4 regions of the Streptomyces sp. NPDC005303 genome follow, and region 2 is predicted to be linked to each of the others. Evidence: riboswitches for the same ligand, from Rfam matches in the RefSeq annotation. Region 2 holds a riboswitch; each other region holds the start of a gene.

Region 1 (4,204 bases), on a different contig from region 2:
TGTCCCTCGTCCTGGCGAACGGCATCCGGGCCCAGCCGGTGAATCTCTACGACGATGTCGACCGACGGGACCCCACCGATGCGCATCCGTACGTCCTTCCCCCACGAGACGACCCACGACGACGTCCGCATCCCGCTCCCGGACGGGACACTCCTGTACGCACGCGTGTGGCGACCCCTCACCCAGGAACCGGTACCCGCGATCCTCGAATACCTGCCCTACCGCCTCACCGACCGGACCGCGGCCCGTGACCGGCAGCGCCACCCCTGGTACGCGGGCCACGGCTACGCCTCCGTCCGCGTGGACGTACGCGGGCACGGCAACAGCGGGGGCCTGCCGGGCGACGCGTACTCGGCGACCGAGCTCGCCGACGGGGTCGAGGTCGTCGACTGGCTGGCCGCGCAGCCCTGGTGCGACGGCCGGGTCGGCATGTTCGGCATCTCCTGGGGCGGCTTCGCCTCCCTCCGGATCGCGGCGCTGGCTCCCGAGCCGCTCAAGGCGGTCGTCGCCGTCTGCTCCACCGACGACCGCTATGACAACGACGCGCACTACATGGGAGGTTCCGTCCTCGCGGTGGACATGCACGCGTGGGCGGCGACGATGCTCGCCTTCGTCTCCCGGCCGCCGGATCCGCTCCATGTCGGGGACGCCTGGCGGGAGATGTGGCTCGAACGCCTCGAAGCGGTCGAGCCGTTCGTCCACACGTGGCTCGGCCACCAGACCCGCGACGACTACTGGCGGCGCGGCGGCGTCCGCGAGGACTTCGGCGCGATCGGCGCGTGCGTCCTCGCGGTGGGCGGCTGGCACGACCCGTACCGCGACACGGTCCTGCGGCTGGTCGAGCACCTGCCGGCCGACGGCGTACGGGGACTGATCGGCCCCTGGTCCCACCAGTACCCGGACCGCGGCCTGTCGCCCGGCCCGGCGATCGGCTTCCTCCAGGAGACCCTGCGCTGGTGGGACCAGCACCTGAAGGGCGTGGACACCGGCATCATGCGGGAACCGCTCCTGAGGGCCTACGTCAGCGACTCCCACCCCCCGGCCACGGCCTACGACACCCTGCCCGGCCGCTGGCTCGGCGAGCCGGCCTGGCCGTCCCCGAACGTGACGACGGTGTCGTACGGCCTTCAGGGCGCACCCGTCCTGCTCCGTTCCCCGCAGCACACGGGTGTGGACGCCGGCCGTTTCCGCCCCGTCGGCAACGACGCCGACCTGCCGCCGGACCAGCGGGAGGAGGACGCCCGTTCGGCCTGCTTCGACTTCGCGGTGGGCGAGGAGACGTGGATCCTCGGACGGCCGCGGGTGCGGCTCAGGGTGACCTCGGAGGTGTCGCGCGGGCAGGTCGTCGCGCGGCTCTGCGATGTTGCTCCGGACGGGTCGTCGACGCTCGTCACGCGGGGCGTGCTGAACCTCTCGGCACGCCACGGCCGGGACCGGGTGGTGCCCTGGGAGCCGGGGGCCACGCAGGAGGTGGCCTTCGAGCTGAACGGCATCGGGCACGCCTTCCCGCCCGGCCACCGCATCCGGCTCGCCGTGTCCTCCGCGTACTGGCCGTGGATCTGGCCGCAGCCCGGGTCGCAGGCGGGATTCACCCTGGAGCCGGCGGGCAGCTTCCTCGAACTGCCGGTACGCGCGCGTGAAGTGGACTCGGCCATCGCCTTCGAGGAGCCGGAGCAGTCCGGGCCGCTCGGGGTCACCCGCGGCGTAGCCGCTGACGGATGGAGCCCCGCCACCCTGGACGAACCCCGCCCCGAGCGGCTGGTCGTCCGTGATGTGGCCAAGGGCGAGTGGCGTCTGGAGGTCGACCCCCGCCGCGGCGGCACGCGCGTGTACCCCGACGGACTGGAGTCCACCGAGGACGCGCTGGAGACCTACTCGATCGACGAGCAGGACCCCCTGTCCGCCCGCACCCGCTCGGACTGGTCGATCCGGCTGCACCGCCCCGAGCTCGGCTGGGACGCGACCGTCCGGACCCGCTCGGAGATCACCTGCGACGGAACGGACTTCCGCACCTCCGACGAGGTCGTCTGCACCGACGGCGGCGAGGTGGTCTTCCACCGGACGTGGGAGAAGCGGATCCCACGGACGGCCGGTTGAACATGAGTTGAGCATTATTGACCGTTTTACCCCTCTTGCGCTCGGCTGTGACTTGGCCCACTCGTCCGGACGGATCGGCGTGAATCCGGAATCCGCCGATCCGCCTTTCCTCGTGCGCGAGTTGAGGCTTGGCGAACGCAAAGGATCAAGTGCCCCAAATGCCTCTTACCAAGGTCAATAGGCATCGCATGTGACTTCGCCACTTGTTCCGGACATGTGCTCTCGCATACGTTCCCGGCCTGTCGGGCGGACGCCGAATCCTGCCACCACCCGACAACACCCACCTAGAACCACGGCAGGAGCGGGGGAACCAGGTAAGTCGCCGTACCGGTCGTCTTCGGACATACCGGTACGGCTTGGGGTGAAGTCACGCCTTTCGTAGGCGTGGCCGGGCAGCTCCCGCCCGAACCCGACAGCTCACCTCGCAGGCGACGGAGAGGAACTTCGCCATGTCTGCTGCCGCTCAGCACCGCCGTACCCGTACCAGCCGTCTCGCCCGCAAGCTCGCCGTCGCCGGCACCGGAGTCGCCGTACTCGCACTGCCGCTCATCGGTGCGACCAGCGCCTCCGCGGCCACCCCGACCGTGCAGACCGCGACCACGCTCGGCTACTCCAACACCCTCGACGGCTGGATCCGGGCCTCCCTCGCCGTCATGGCGGAGCACGGCATTCCCGGCTCCTACGACGGCATCTACCGCAACGTCATCCGCGAGTCCTCCGGCAACCCCTACGCCATCAACCTCTGGGACTCCAACGCGGCCGCCGGCACGCCCTCCAAGGGCCTGCTCCAGGTGATCGACCCGACCTTCAACGCGTACCACGTGGCCAACACCTCGTGGGACCCGTACGACCCGGTGGCGAACATCACCGCCGCCTGCAACTACGCGGCCCAGCGGTACGGGTCCATCGACAACGTGTTCGGCGCGTACTAGGAACTACGCCCGCGGGAAGAGTCTTTCGAGGACGACGGCGATGCCGTCGTCCTCGTTCGACAGGGTCACCTCGTCGGCCACGGCCTTGAGTTCGGGGTGGGCGTTGGCCATCGCCACGCCGCGGGCCGCCCAGTCGAACATGGGGATGTCGTTGGGCATGTCCCCGAAGGCGATCGTCACCTCGGGCCCCAGGCCCAGGTGTTCGGCGGCCAGCGCGAGGCCGGTCGCCTTGGTGATGCCGCATGGCTGGAGTTCGACGGTCCCGGGCCCGGACATGGTGACCGTCGCCAGCGAGCCCACCACCGAGCGTGCCGTGACCGCCAACTCGTCGTCGGACAGGTAGGGGTGGCGCAGCAGCACCTTGCTGATCGGCTCGCACCACAGGTCGTCACGCCGGCCGACCCGCACGGCGGGCAGCGTCGGGTGGGGCATCAGATAGCCGGGCTCGATGAGCGTGAGCCCGTCGACGCCGTCCTGGTCCACGGCCGCGTACACCTGCCCGACCTCGGCCTCGATCTTGCCGAGCGCGGTCTCGGCCAGCTCCCGGTCCAGGGTCACCGACCAGAGCAGACGGTCCGCGCCGGCGTCGTACACCTGCGCGCCCTGTCCGCACACCGCGAGCCCCGTACTGCCGAGGTCGTCGAGCAGCGGCCGCACTCTGGGAGCCGGCCGTCCCGTCACGACGAGATGCCGGGCCCCGCTCGCCGCCACCCGTGCGAGCGCGGCCAACGACCGGTCGGAGAGCGTGTCGTCGGCGCGGAGCAGCGTGCCGTCGAGGTCGGTGGCGATGAGGGCATATGCGGGGGAGGCGGCCATGATCAGAGAATACGGATGGTTGGCCCCTCCGACTCGACGCGAACCGGACGGCTGCTGCTTTCACATCCGTTGACGGCAGTTCCGGTTCCGGGGGCCACCTCGGACGGGCCCGCGGAGCGCTACGCCGAGTCCCGCACCACCAGTTCGGTCGGGAGGATCACTCCGGCCGTGTCCTCGCCCGCGATCTGGGCGAGGAGCATGCGGACCATCTCGGCGCTGATGCGGTCGAAGGGCTGGCGCATGGTGGTGAGGGCGGGGGCGATGGCGGTGGCCGCCGGGGAGTCGTCGAAGCCGCCGACAGCGATGTCATCCGGGACCGCGCGCCCGGCCTGCTGAAGGACGCCCACGACCCCCAGGGC
Region 2 (4,204 bases):
CTGACCAGGCGATCGGCGTCGTCGACGGTGATGGGCCTGATGCGCGCGGTGCCGCCGTCGCGCAGCACTACGTCGGCCTCCCAGTGGGCGGGGTACTCGTGCCGGTCCGACGCGCTCTGCATGGGCCCCAGAGTACGGCTCGCGTACGACAACGGCGCGAGGCAGTCTGTGGAGAACGCGCGAGAACGCAAAGGACGGAAGTCGGGCCGAGGCCGCGGTCCGACGAGTCGCCCCGGGAGGGACTCCGGGTCCCCTCCGGAGACGCTTCACGTGTGGGAAACTGGTCTAGACAACCCTGAGAACCGAAGGGCAGCATCACATGGCTGAGCGCCGCGTCAACGTCGGCTGGGCCGAGGGCCTCCACGCCCGTCCCGCTTCCATCTTCGTCCGGGCCGCCACGGCCGCAGGTATCCCGGTGACGATCGCCAAGGCCGACGGCAACCCCGTCAACGCGGCCTCCATGCTGGCCGTTCTCGGCTTGGGCGCGCAGGGCGGCGAGGAGGTCGTCCTCGCCTCCGACGCCGAGGGCGCGGACGCGGCCCTCGACCGGCTCGCGAAGCTGGTCGCCGAGGGCCTCGAGGAGCTTCCCGAGACCGTCTGAGCAAAGGTGCCCTGAAAAGCATCGAGGGGCTCGTCCGAATTATCGGGCGGGCCCTTCGCATTTCCCTGGCGCGGGCAGCATGAATAGTCCCCCGCGAATTACCCCCTCTTTGTATACGGTGCCCGTGTTAATGCCGAGCTCCCGTCACGTTTACAGGATGTTGCGAGGTCCTCACACGGTCCGCGCGCTCCTTCCCGGTGACGGTCCGCAGCCGGTGCGCCGCGCCCGAGCGCTCGGTGTGCAGCGCCGTGATCGCCCGCGCGCGCTCGCCGTCGCCGCGCGCCACCGCGTCCACGATCGCGCCGTGCTCGACCCAGGACTCCACGGGGTCGGCCGGTGCGTCCACGACGTACATCCAGGCGATCTTGTGCCGCAGTTGGGTCAGCATGGAGGTCAGAGCGGGGCTGCCGGAGGCCTGCGCGAGCGTCTCGTGGAACCAGCCCCCCAGGGAGCGCAGATCGTCGCTGTTGCCCCGCCTGGCCCGCTCCTGACCGAGCCTGACCAGGCCGCGCAGTACCTTCAGATGGGCCTCGGTGCGCCGCTGGGCGGCCCGGGAGGCGCCGAGCGGTTCCAGGAGCATGCGCATCTCCAGGAGGTCGGCACCCTCCTGCTCGGTCGGTTCGGCCACGCACGCGCCCGCGTGCCGCCGCGTCACCACGAAGCCCTCGGCCTCCAGTGTGCGCAGGGCCTCGCGGACGGGGACACGGGAGACGCCGTAGCGGCGGGCGAGCAGTTCCTCGGTGAGCCGGCTCCCGCGCTCGTGGACACCTGCGACGATGTCGTCCCGGATCGCCGTGCATACCGAGTGCGCCGGAATACGCATGTCCGACCTCCGTCTTAATCCCCGTGAAACGTCGCCGATTGACGTGTGTTCAGTGACTCTATTGCAATGAGCGGGAATTTCCGACGGCGGGCCGGAATCCAGGGATATTTTTTGGACAACGGGGCGCTGGAAACGCCGAAACCCCGGCTCGGGGAGCCGGGGTCTCGCAATGGTCGCGCGCTGGGTCGTCAGACGTTCACGCCGTGCGAGCGCAGGTAGGCGACGGGGTCGATGTCCGAGCCGTACTCGGGGGTGGTGCGCGCCTCGAAGTGCAGGTGCGGCCCGGTGGCGTTGCCGGTCGCGCCGGACAGCCCGATCTGCTGGCCGGGGGTGACCGACTGGCCGACCGAGACGCCGATGGACGACAGGTGGCCGTACTGGGTGTACGTGCCGTCGGCCATCCTGATCACGATGTTGTCGCCGTACGACCCGCCCCAGCCGGCCTCGACGACGGTGCCGCGACCGACCGCGTGCACGGAGGTGCCGCTGGCGGCGTGGAAGTCGACACCGGTGTGACTGCCGGACGACCACAGGGAGCCGCCGCTCTTGTAGCCGGTGGAGATGTAGGAACCGGAGATCGGGGCGACGAAGGCGTTGAGACGCTTGCGCTCGGCCTCGCGGGCGGCGCGCTCCTTGGCCTCGCGTATCTCCTTGGCGCGCGCCTCGGCCTTGCGCTTGGCCTCCGCCGCCGCCTTCTTCTGCGCGGCGGCCTGCGCCTGGGCCTCTGCCTGGGCGTCGAGCTGGTCCGCGAGGGAGTCGCCGACGGTGACGACGGGCATGAGGCCGCTCTGTTCCACGGAGCTGACGGAGTTGTCGGCGGCGAACGCCGGGGCGGCGACGGCGCCGATGACGCCGGTGGTGGCGAGGGCCGCGACGCCGGCCGCGCGTGCGGTGGTGCGCTTCATACGGCTGGGACGACGGTGCTTCCCGGTGGCGCAGGTGAACGCCATGTGGTGGCTGGTCCTTTCCTTCCTTCTCGCCTACCGGGTTAGCTGACGGGTTCGGAGCAGGAAGGTCTCCTACGGACCCCCTCGCGATGCGCGGGCGTCCGATTCACCCCAGGGACATGTGGTGTGGGTCCCCGGCTCCCCTGGCTCGCGCCATGCGGGGACTCGGCGATGGCTGTCCGGTGCCGCGGGCGCGGCGCAGTGCCTGACGGACAGCCCAGAGGACGCTAAGCGGGCCCGCTTTCAATCCCCAAACCGATCAGGGCTTTTGTAGCGCATCCCACAGGGCAGACAGGCAACCTCCTGCCCAATTCGGACATCTGAGGGAGTTGGGTGTCGAAGGGGCCCTGGTGACGCTCCCGTCACCAGGGCCCCTTCGAGGCCAACTTGCCTCTACTCGGCCGTCACGACCTTGACTTCGCCGATGCCGAGGGCTTCGACGGGCTCCTTGATGGCGGCCGCGTCGCCGACCAGGATCGTCACCAGCCGGTCCACCGGGAAGGCGTTCACGACGGCGGCGGTGGCCTCCACGGTGCCGGTCGCGGCGAGTTGCTGGTACAGGGTCGCCTGGTAGTCGTCGGGCAGGTGCTGCTCGACCTGGTCGGCCAGCGTGCTCGCCACGGCCGCCGCGGTCTCGTACTTGAGCGGCGCCACACCGACGAGGTTCTGCACGGCGACATCGCGCTCGGCGTCGGTGAGTCCGCCCTCGGCGAGTGTGCGCAGCACCTTCCACAGGTCGTCCAGCGCGGGACCGGTGTTCGGGGTGTCGACCGAGCCGCTGATGGCGAGCATCGCGGCGCCGGAACCGTCCGGAGCGGACCTGAGGACCTGGCCGAACGACCGTACGCCGTAGGTGTAGCCCTTCTCCTCGCGCAGGACGCGGTCCAGGCGGGAGGTGAGGGTGCCGCCGAGGCAGTACGTGCCGAGCACCTGCGCGGGCCACACGCGTGCGTGCCTGTCGGCGCCGATACGGCCGATCAGCAGCTGCGTCTGGACGGCGCCGGGGCGGTCCACGATGACGACCCGGCCGGTGTCGTCGGCGGTCACCGGCGGCACGGGCCGCGGCTCGGCCGTGGAGCCCTTCCAGGAGCCGAGAGTGTCACGGAGCAGCGCGTCCAGATCGATGTCGGTGAGGTCGCCGACGACCACGGCGGTCGCGGTGGCGGGGCGCACATGCTTCTCGTAGAAGGCGCGTACGGCCGCGGAGTCGATGTTCTCGACCGTCTCCTCGGTGCCCTGGCGCGGACGCGACATGCGCGAGTCCGCCGGGAACAGCTCCCTGGAGAGCTCCTTGGCCGCGCGGCGGGACGGGTTGGCCAGCTCGTGCGGGATCTCGTCGAGGCGGTTGCGGACCAGCCGCTCGACCTCGCTGTCCGCGAACGCGGGCGCCCTGAGCGCGTCGGCCAGCAGACCGAGCGCCTTGGCGAGGCGGGAGGCGGGCACTTCGAGGCTGAGCCGGACGCCCGGGTGGTCGGCGTGCGCGTCGAGGGTGGCGCCGCAGCGCTCCAGCTCGGCGGCGAACTCCTCGGCGGAGTGCTTGTCGGTGCCCTCGGAGAACGCGCGCGCCATGATTGTGGCGACACCGTCCAGGCCGGCCGGCTCGGCGTCCAGGGGCGCGTCCAGGAGCACCTCGACGGCGACGACCTGCTGGCCGGGGCGGTGGCAGCGCAGGAGGGTCAGGCCGTTGTCGAGCGTCCCGCGCTCGGGGGCGGGGAAGGCCCAGACCTTGGGCTCGCCCGCCTGCGGCTGCGGGTGGAATTCCATCGCGGCGAGCTCGGTCACTTGGCCGCCTCCTCGTTCTCGTCGGTGGCTTCTACGGTCGCCGCGGCTTCC
Region 3 (4,204 bases), on a different contig from region 2:
CCTCGCTCCTCGGAGGCTTCCTCACCCAGATGAAGGCGATGGGCCAGGGCGCCGCCCGGTTCGTTCCCGCGATGCTGCACGGCGCCGCGACGATGCTGGTCACCGGGGTGATCCTGGTCGGCCTCAACCAGGCCGACGACCAGCACGTCAACAACATCAAGATCGGCGTGAAGCTGGCCCTGCTGATCGTGATCCTCGGTCTCGTCTATGTGAAGCGGGACGACGAGAAGGTGGACAAGAGCCTGTTCGGCCTGGTCGGAGCGCTGACCACGGCCAATGTCTTCATCGCGGTGCTGTGGACCTGACGGCGGCACGAGCGGAGTCGGCCGCCCCGGCCGCGACGGCCAGCCAGGCCGCCACGGAGATCCACAGCAGCACCTCACCCGGTGTCCGGAGCGACGGGACGTCCACGGCGGCGGAGACCGACAGAGCCGCCACCGCGGCCATGCCCATGGGGAACACGGTGGCCCAGCGGCGCACGTCGTAGCGCAGACGCGGCCGTACGAACTCGGCCGCCAGCAGGACGGCGTACCAGGCCAGGTCGAGCACCAGCAGGGCGACGGTCACCGCGCGCAGGACGCCGAGGTCGTCATCGTTCCACAGGTACAGGCTTGCGCTGTCCGCGGCGATCAGCTTCGAGCCGGCGAGCGCCGAGATGGCGAGCGCGCCGCCCGCGATCCACTGGTCGCCCGGTCCCTCCAGCACCTGGCGCAGATCGAAGCGGAAGAGCGCGACAACGTAGAGGACCAGGCCGAGCCAGAACAGCACGAGCGCCGCGTGCGCGAGCCAGGCCGCTGACTCTGCCGGGGCGAGCGTGGCGCCGAGGACCGCGAGGCCCTGGGTGGCGACACAGCAGAGGAACACCCCGCCGGGCATCCGCCGCGTCCAGCGCCCCACGACGAGCACGAGCAGCACCGGCCACAGCAGCGCGGACAGGGCCAGCAGCGCCTCGGCGAGGGTCTGCCGGCCGAGTGCCGAGAACCGGGTGCCGAGGACGGTGGTCGCCGCCACGGCCGTCAGGGCGCCCGGTGTTCCGGCGTCCACGGCCCATCGCGAGCGCTCCCGCAGCAGTAGTACGGCGAACTCGGCGGCCAGCCCGAGCCAGGCCGCGCAACCGAGCACCAGGGCGATCCGGGACAGCGTCTCGTGCCCGGTCAGACCGAGCCCGAGCGACACGATGCCGGTCGCCATCACCGCCGCCCCGGCCGCGGGCGGGCGCCGCGTCCACCAGGCGCGCAGGGGGGAGTGGGGGGAGGTACCGGACATGTGCCGATGCTAGGAAGTTCCCCGTGCCGTGCGGACGGGGCGCGCACGCGCGCGTGCGGAAATGCACGCGAGTGCGGGCTGTGCGACCTCAGGCCGGGCGGACCACGCTGTGGATCCCCGACTCGCCGTCGTAGTAGATCGACTCCTCGCGGACGTACGCGCCCGGCTTGGGGGCGTGGATCATCATGCCGTTGCCGATGTAGAGGCCGACGTGGCTGATGTCGTCGTAGAAGAAGACCAGGTCACCGGGTTGGGCGTCGGCCAGGGAGACCGTGGTGCCGGCGTTGACCTGGTCGTAGGTGACGCGGGGGAGGTCTACGCCCGCCGCCTTCCAGGCGGCCTGGGTGAGCCCCGAGCAGTCGTAGGAGTCGGGGCCGGTGGCGCCCCAGACGTACGGCTTGCCGATCTGCGCGCGGGCGAAGGCGAGGGCCTTGGCGGCCTTGGTGGCGTACGAGGAGTCGGGCGCCGTCGACGTGCTCTGCTGCGGGGCGGCGGTCTCCTGTGCGGCCTTCTCGGCCGCCGCCTGCTGCTGCGCCAGCTCCGCCGCCTTGCGGGCCGCCTCCTGCTGCTTGCGCTGCTCGATCGCCGCGAGCCGCGCCTTCTCCTGGGCGGTCAGCTCCGACAGCAGCTCGCGCGCGTCGGCGAGCTTCTTCTGGACGGTCGCCTTGGCGGTCTTCAGGTCGCTCTGCGTCTCGCTGAGCGACTGAAGGCTCTGCGAGGCCTCCTGGCGCTTCTTCATCGTCGCGGACTGCTCGGAGACGAAGTCGTCGACCGCGCCCTTCTGGCGGCTCGTCAAGCGGCCCATGAGCTGTGTCTGGTCGAAGTAGTCCTGCGGGGTGTCGGCGAGCAGGAAGGTCGCCGTGTCGGGCGCGGAGGCACCGGTGCGGTACTGGGCCGCGGCGAAGGACCCGAGTTCCTCGCGTGCCTTGTTGAGCTTCTGGGTGCGCTGGGCGACGTCGTCGAGGAGCGTGTCGACCTGCTTGCGCTGCTTGGCCGTCTTCTCCTTCGCCGCGTTGTAGCCGTCGGTCGCCGACTCGGCCTGGCGGTAGAGGTCGTCGACCTTCTTCTCGACCTCTTCGAGACTCGGCTTGTCATCGGCCGGCGCGGCGTTCGCCGACTGGGACAGCAGGGCCACGGAGGTGAGGGCGGCCGTCGCGAGGGCCGGGGTCCGTATGCCTGCCATGCGCGTACCGACGGGACGCGACTTGCGGTGCGACGCCAAGGGAGGCGACTCCTTCCGATGCTCCGCCTACCGGGTTAGCTGTCGGGTTCGGGCGGGAAGGGTTGCCCTACGGCGCTCCCCTGCGCGGGAGTCGGCCGATTCACCCCGGGTTCGGTGGGTCCCCGGCTCCGGGCGCGCGGCGGCGCTGCGGACTCGGCGGAGGCCGTGCGGCCCGGCGAGGTTCGCCGGAGGGGGTCGTACGGCCTGTCCGGAACGGTAACCAACTGGTGTGGCCCCTGTGAAGGTTGATGTTCGATATGCCCGATACATTTTCGTGACCTTCGTCCCAGGGGGCGCTTCGCCTCGCGAATTCGCGGCGATCTGGGATGCCTTGGGGCTATTTTCGGTGGCGCGATGCCGTCTGCTCGCCTTTTGGGGCTGGTTTCAGGGGCCGGTTTCAGGGGCCGCCGTAGCCGGGGGCGGGTTGGTCTTCACCTGGCGGTCGGCCGGGCCTGTGCCTGTGCCGTGACGAAGGTCTCGCACGGCAGGCGCAGGGACGTGAGGGTGGCCGGTCCCGGCGGGCGTGGCCGTCGGCCAGGAGGCCAGGAGGCCAGGAGGCCAGGAAGCCAGGAAGCCAGGAAGTCCGGAGGTCCGGAGGTCCGGAGCCCAGGAGGGCGCCAGGAGGTCCGGTCGGAAGATCATCGGGTTCTGGTACGGGTGGATGTTCTCGGGGCGGCGGCGGGCTGTCAGTGGGGAGCCCTAGACTCGGAGAGCGATGAGCAGCCTCTTTGACGACAGCTTCCTGGCGGACCTCCAGGCCCCTCGCGGGCATGGGGAGGAACCCCCGCCGCCGCCCGAGGACGAGCACGGACCGGAGCAGGTTCCGGACGACCTGTTCGGTGGGAAGTTCGACGTGCCCCCCGACCGGGACGCCTACTACCGCGACGGCGCCCCGCGCCCGGTGGTGGACCCGGCCACGCTCCTGGAGGGGCTGAACGAGAACCAGCGCGCGGCCGTCGTGCACTCCGGCTCCCCGCTGCTCATCGTGGCCGGTGCCGGCTCCGGCAAGACCCGGGTGCTCACCCACCGCATCGCCCACCTCCTCGGCGAGCGCAATGTCCACCCGGGCCAGATCCTCGCGATCACCTTCACCAACAAGGCCGCGGGCGAGATGAAGGAGCGCGTCGAGCAGCTCGTCGGCCCGCGCGCGAACGCGATGTGGGTCATGACCTTCCACAGCGCGTGCGTGCGGATCCTGCGCAGGGAGTCGAAGAAGCTCGGGTTCACCTCCTCCTTCTCGATCTACGACGCCGCCGACTCCAAGCGGCTCATGGCGCTGGTCTGCCGTGACCTGGACCTCGACCCCAAGAAATTCCCGCCGAAGTCCTTCAGCGCCAAGATCAGCAACCTGAAGAACGAGCTGATCGACGAGGAGGACTTCGCCGCCCAGGCCACCGACGGCTTCGAGAAGACCCTCGCCCAGGCCTACGCGATGTACCAGTCGCGCCTCCGCGAGGCGAACGCTCTCGACTTCGACGACCTGATCATGACGACGGTCAACCTGCTCCGGGCGTTCCCCGATGTCTCCGAGCACTACCGCCGCCGCTTCCGGCATGTCCTCGTCGACGAGTACCAGGACACCAACCATGCGCAGTACGCGCTGGTCAGGGAGCTGGTAGGGACCTCCGAGCATCCGGTGGACGTACCGCCGAGCGAGCACGACCTGCCGCCCGCCGAGCTCTGTGTCGTCGGTGACGCCGACCAGTCGATCTACGC
Region 4 (4,204 bases), on a different contig from region 2:
ACCGCCCACAACGTCCGCTACCTGCGCGCGAAGGTCCTGCAGACCCAGCACACGCTGCCGCTGGCGGAGTTGACCGAACTCGGCGTCGGCTGACGCTCAGCTGGGCGTGTGCGCCAGATAGGCCAGCACGGCCAGCACCCGCCGGTGGCCGCTGTCGCTCGGTGGCAGGCCCAGCTTGAGGAAGACGTTGCCGATGTGCTTGCTGACCGCGCGCTCGGTGACGACGAGGGTCTTCGCGATGGTGGTGTTGTCGTACCCCTCGGCCATCAGCTTCAGCACCTCACGCTCGCGCGGGGTGAGGGAGTCGAGCGGTGTGTCACGGCGGCGGGTCAGGAGCTCGGTGACGACCTCGGGGTCGAGCGCGGTGCCGCCGGCCGCGACCCGCTCCAGCGCGTCGAGGAACTCGTCGACCCGGCCGACCCGGTCCTTCAGGAGATAGCCGACCCCGCTGGTGCCACCCGCCAGCAACTCGGCGGCGTACGACTCCTCGACGTACTGCGAGAGCACCAGTACCGGAAGTCCGGGGATCCGCTCCCGTGCCTCCAGGGCGGCCCGCAGACCCTCGTCGCGGAACCCGGGCGGCATCCGTACGTCGAGCACGGCCACGTCCGGCCGGTGGTCGAGCAGGGCGGGCAGGATCTCGGGGCCGGTGCCGACGACGGCCACGACCTCGTGCCCGGAGGACGTCAGCAGAAGGACGAGCCCCTCTCTCAGAAGGGCGTTGTCCTCGGCGATCACCACACGCACGGCAGCTCCACGTAGATCACGGTCGGGCCCCCGGCGGGGCTGGTCACTTCGAAGGTCCCGTCGAGCGCAGCGACCCTGCGCCGCATCCCGAGCAGCCCCGAGCCCGCGGGCTCGTCGACGCCGCCCCGGCCCTCGTCCCGCACCCGCACGGTCAGCCCGCGCCGGGTCCGGGCCAGCCGGACCTCGGCCCGGTCCGCACCGCTGTGCTTCGCCACGTTGGTGAGGGACTCGGCGACCACGAAGTAGGCGGCCGCCTCCACCGCCGCGGGCGCCCGGGTGCCCGCGTCCAGGCCGCCGTCGTCCACGGTCACCGTCAGCCCGCTGCTCGCCGCCAGCGCCCGCACCGCGCCGACCAGACCCCGGTCGGTGAGGATCGGCGGGTGGATGCCGCGCACCACGTGCCGCAGCTCGGTCAGTGCCCGCTCGGCCTGGGTCTGGGCGTCGTCCAGCAGCTTACGGGCGGCGTCCGGGTCACGGTCGTAGGCCCGCTTGGCGAGTCCGATCCGCATCGACAGCGCCACGAGGTTCGCCTGGGCGCCGTCGTGCAGGTCCCGTTCGATGCGGCGAAGTTCCGCCTCGTGCGCGGCGATGGCGTCGGCCCGGGTCTCCTTCAGCTCCTCGACCCGCCGGGCCAGCCTGGCCTTCGGGGACGGCATGAGCAGCGCGGTCGACCAGCGGGCCTCGGTGTCCGCGAGCCTCACGATCAGCGGGAGGACGACGGGGTCGCGGCGCAGCGCCCCGGCCCAGACACCGTCGACCACCAGGCCGAGGGGCCACAGGGGCAGGGCGAGGGCGAGCAGGGCGCCGTAGAGGTAGTAGCAGAGCATCCAGCGGAAGTCCGTGAGCGTGCCGGGGTCCCGCACCGAGATGCGCAGCCGCTCGCGCAGCGTGCCGGTCATCGGGGTGTAGGCCTCGGGGATCTCCCTGCCCGTCCACCGGGCGGTCAGATTCCGCTTGGCGCCCGCGATCCGCCGTATCAGCAGCACGGCCTCGGGCAGCAGCCAGCAGCCGACCACGACGACCGTGCCTGCGGCGGCGATCAGCAGCACGGTGATGAAGAGGTACATGCCGAAGCACATCGCCGCGGCCACGACGAGATGCACGGTCGCCATCGCCGCACGCTGCACCGACTTCCACATGCGGCTCACGCTAGACGAACGGCTCCCGGCGCACGGTGTAGCCGGCTACACCTTCCGGGCCGGGCGAGGGTTTCCGCACAGGGGGAGCCGGCCCGCACCGCCGGGCCTCCGGAACAACCCTGGCGCGAACCACCTCGCCGATGACGTATGCTGGTCACACAACGGCGCGGGGTGGAGCAGCTCGGTAGCTCGCTGGGCTCATAACCCAGAGGTCGCAGGTTCAAATCCTGTCCCCGCTACTCAAGGCTCAGGGCCGGAGTCCAGTCACTGGACTCCGGCCCTGAGTGTTTTCCCGGCCGTGCCGCACGGTACGACGTCTCGTGACGCGGGGTGAGCGAGTGACCGCCCTCCGCATAACAACTGACGCACCGTCAACACCTGTGCGCCATCCGACGAAGGGTCAACTCGCCCGTTTTTAGCCGTTCATGGGCCCTAAGTCCTGCGGGATTTCGTTAACGATCAAGCGGAACAGCTTGGAATCGAGCCCCCGGGTCTATTAACGTTCGATAACGCAGCGCGGTCGTCCCAGCCGTCACAAGAGACGGCTCCGTGCTCACGCGCCGAATTCCGCAAGGAAACCGGGGAACCACCAACTTGGGGTGAATCGCTCGTACTCCGCCGTGGCAGCACGGCGGGTATACGCGCGTAGGAGACCTTCCTGCTCCGAACCCGTCAGCTAACCCGGTAGGCGAGAAGGAAGGAAAGGAGCGCGCCCACGTGGCGTCCAACCCGCCTGCCCCCGAGGCGCCGTACGTTCCGAGCGACACCCTCGTGTACGGCGGCTACCGCGCCGACGACGAGGCCCCGCTCGGCGAGTGGAACCCGACCGCGGATTCCCTCGCTCCCGTACGAGGCCGGCATCGCGTCGCCAAGCAGCGTGGCGGGGGTTTCGCCCGTAGCTCCACCGTTCTCGGCGTCGGTGTCATAGCCGCCGTCAGCGCGGGCGGGATGGCCAGCGCCAACACCGGCAAGCCGCCGGTCTCCATCTCCATGCCCGACCTGGGCTCCGTGAGCTCGCTCATCTCGGACAACGCCGACACCGCCGCGGACGACACGAGCGCCTTCAGCAGTGTCGGCGCCACCACCGCCGACACCACTCAGGGCACCTCGGACGCCGGCGAGGCGCTGCGCTCGCGCATCCTGGCCCAGGCCGAGGTGCAGCAGGACCAGATCGACACCAAGGCCGCCCAGGCCGTCGCGGACGCCGCCCAGAAGGAGGCCGACGCGGCCGCCGCCAAGGCGGAGAAGGACGCTCAGGAGAAGGCCGCCGCCGCGAAGAAGAAGGCGGAGGAGGCGGCCGCGAAGAAGGCCGAGGCCGCGCGCCTGGCCGAGCTCGCCAAGCAGTACACGCTGCCGACCTCGTCGTACACCATCACGGGGACCTTCGGTCAGGCCGGTTCGCTGTGGTCCTCCGGCTACCACACGGGCCTCGACTTCGCCGCCCCCACGGGCACCCTCATCAAGGCGATCCACAGCGGCACCATCACCGAGGCCGGCTGGGCCGGTTCCTACGGCTACCGCACGATCCTCACCCTCGACGACGGCACCGAGCTGTGGTTCTGCCACCAGTCCTCGATCAATGTCAGCGTCGGCCAGAAGGTCGGCACGGGTGACGTCATCGGCCGCGTGGGCGCCACGGGCAACGTGACCGGCGCGCACCTGCACCTGGAGGTCCACCCGGGCGGCTCGGCCGACGGGATCGACCCGATGTCGTGGCTGCGCGGCAAGGGGCTCACCCCCTGAGGTCTCCCGCGGACTCCCGCGAACTCCGGCAGCCCTGACGACGTCCCCCCGACGTCAGGGCTGCCGGTGCTTCGGAGCGACTGATTCCGGTTGTTTACGAGGACTTTGCGGCCGTAGCGGAAGACCGGCGTCCGGCGCGGGCGTTGACGTATGGCATGACTTCTCTTCGCAAGCTCGGCTCCTCCGGCCTCGAGGTCTTCCCGCTCTCCCTGGGCGGCAACGTCTTCGGCTGGACCGCCGACGAAGCCACGTCCTTCGCCGTCCTCGACGCGTACACCGCGGCCGGCGGCAATTTCGTCGACACGGCCGACTCCTACTCGGCGTGGGTCGACGGGAACTCCGGCGGCGAGTCCGAGACGATCATCGGCAAGTGGCTGGCGGCCCGCGGCAACCGCGACGACGTCGTCATCGCCACGAAGGTCAGCCAGCACCCCGACTTCCAGGGCCTGAGCGCCGCGAACATCAAGGCGGCGGCGGAGGCTTCGCTGCGGCGCCTGGGCACCGACCACATCGATCTGTACTACACCCACTTCGACAAGCCGGAGATCCCCGTCGAGGAGATCGTCGGCGCGCTG

What was found. A riboswitch is a leader RNA that binds a small molecule or an ion and turns the genes downstream of it on or off. The one in region 2 is predicted to bind cyclic di-AMP.
Positions count from the first base shown of each region.
Region 1: linked by a shared signal. The riboswitch ahead of ABZT93_RS00820 (transglycosylase SLT domain-containing protein) and the one ahead of ABZT93_RS36360 (M23 family metallopeptidase) in region 2 are both predicted to bind cyclic di-AMP.
Region 3: linked by a shared signal. The riboswitch ahead of ABZT93_RS01865 (NlpC/P60 family protein) and the one ahead of ABZT93_RS36360 (M23 family metallopeptidase) in region 2 are both predicted to bind cyclic di-AMP.
Region 4: linked by a shared signal. The riboswitch ahead of ABZT93_RS30835 (M23 family metallopeptidase) and the one ahead of ABZT93_RS36360 (M23 family metallopeptidase) in region 2 are both predicted to bind cyclic di-AMP.

Region 1 is NZ_JBEXGM010000001.1:171,166-175,369, reverse strand. Features, by position in the region: gene ABZT93_RS00825 (CocE/NonD family hydrolase) at 79-2,097, shown strand; cyclic di-AMP (ydaO/yuaA leader) riboswitch at 2,339-2,541, shown strand; gene ABZT93_RS00820 (transglycosylase SLT domain-containing protein) at 2,547-3,029, shown strand; gene ABZT93_RS00815 (HAD family hydrolase) at 3,033-3,845, opposite strand; gene ABZT93_RS00810 (LacI family DNA-binding transcriptional regulator) at 3,965-4,204, opposite strand, start outside.
Region 2 is NZ_JBEXGM010000043.1:27,129-31,332, reverse strand. Features, by position in the region: gene ABZT93_RS36375 (GNAT family N-acetyltransferase) at 1-122, opposite strand, end outside; gene ABZT93_RS36370 (HPr family phosphocarrier protein) at 320-601, shown strand; gene ABZT93_RS36365 (GntR family transcriptional regulator) at 729-1,424, opposite strand; gene ABZT93_RS36360 (M23 family metallopeptidase) at 1,613-2,374, opposite strand; cyclic di-AMP (ydaO/yuaA leader) riboswitch at 2,388-2,552, opposite strand; gene ABZT93_RS36355 (pitrilysin family protein) at 2,765-4,153, opposite strand; gene ABZT93_RS36350 (pitrilysin family protein) at 4,150-4,204, opposite strand, start outside.
Region 3 is NZ_JBEXGM010000001.1:381,161-385,364, forward strand. Features, by position in the region: gene ABZT93_RS01855 (hypothetical protein) at 1-305, shown strand, start outside; gene ABZT93_RS01860 (tellurite resistance/C4-dicarboxylate transporter family protein) at 283-1,266, opposite strand; gene ABZT93_RS01865 (NlpC/P60 family protein) at 1,355-2,488, opposite strand; cyclic di-AMP (ydaO/yuaA leader) riboswitch at 2,496-2,657, opposite strand; gene pcrA (DNA helicase PcrA) at 3,204-4,204, shown strand, end outside.
Region 4 is NZ_JBEXGM010000028.1:79,637-83,840, forward strand. Features, by position in the region: gene ribA (GTP cyclohydrolase II) at 1-93, shown strand, start outside; gene ABZT93_RS30820 (response regulator transcription factor) at 97-747, opposite strand; gene ABZT93_RS30825 (histidine kinase) at 735-1,886, opposite strand; tRNA gene ABZT93_RS30830 (tRNA-Met) at 2,052-2,125, shown strand; cyclic di-AMP (ydaO/yuaA leader) riboswitch at 2,435-2,592, shown strand; gene ABZT93_RS30835 (M23 family metallopeptidase) at 2,604-3,629, shown strand; gene ABZT93_RS30840 (aldo/keto reductase) at 3,785-4,204, shown strand, end outside.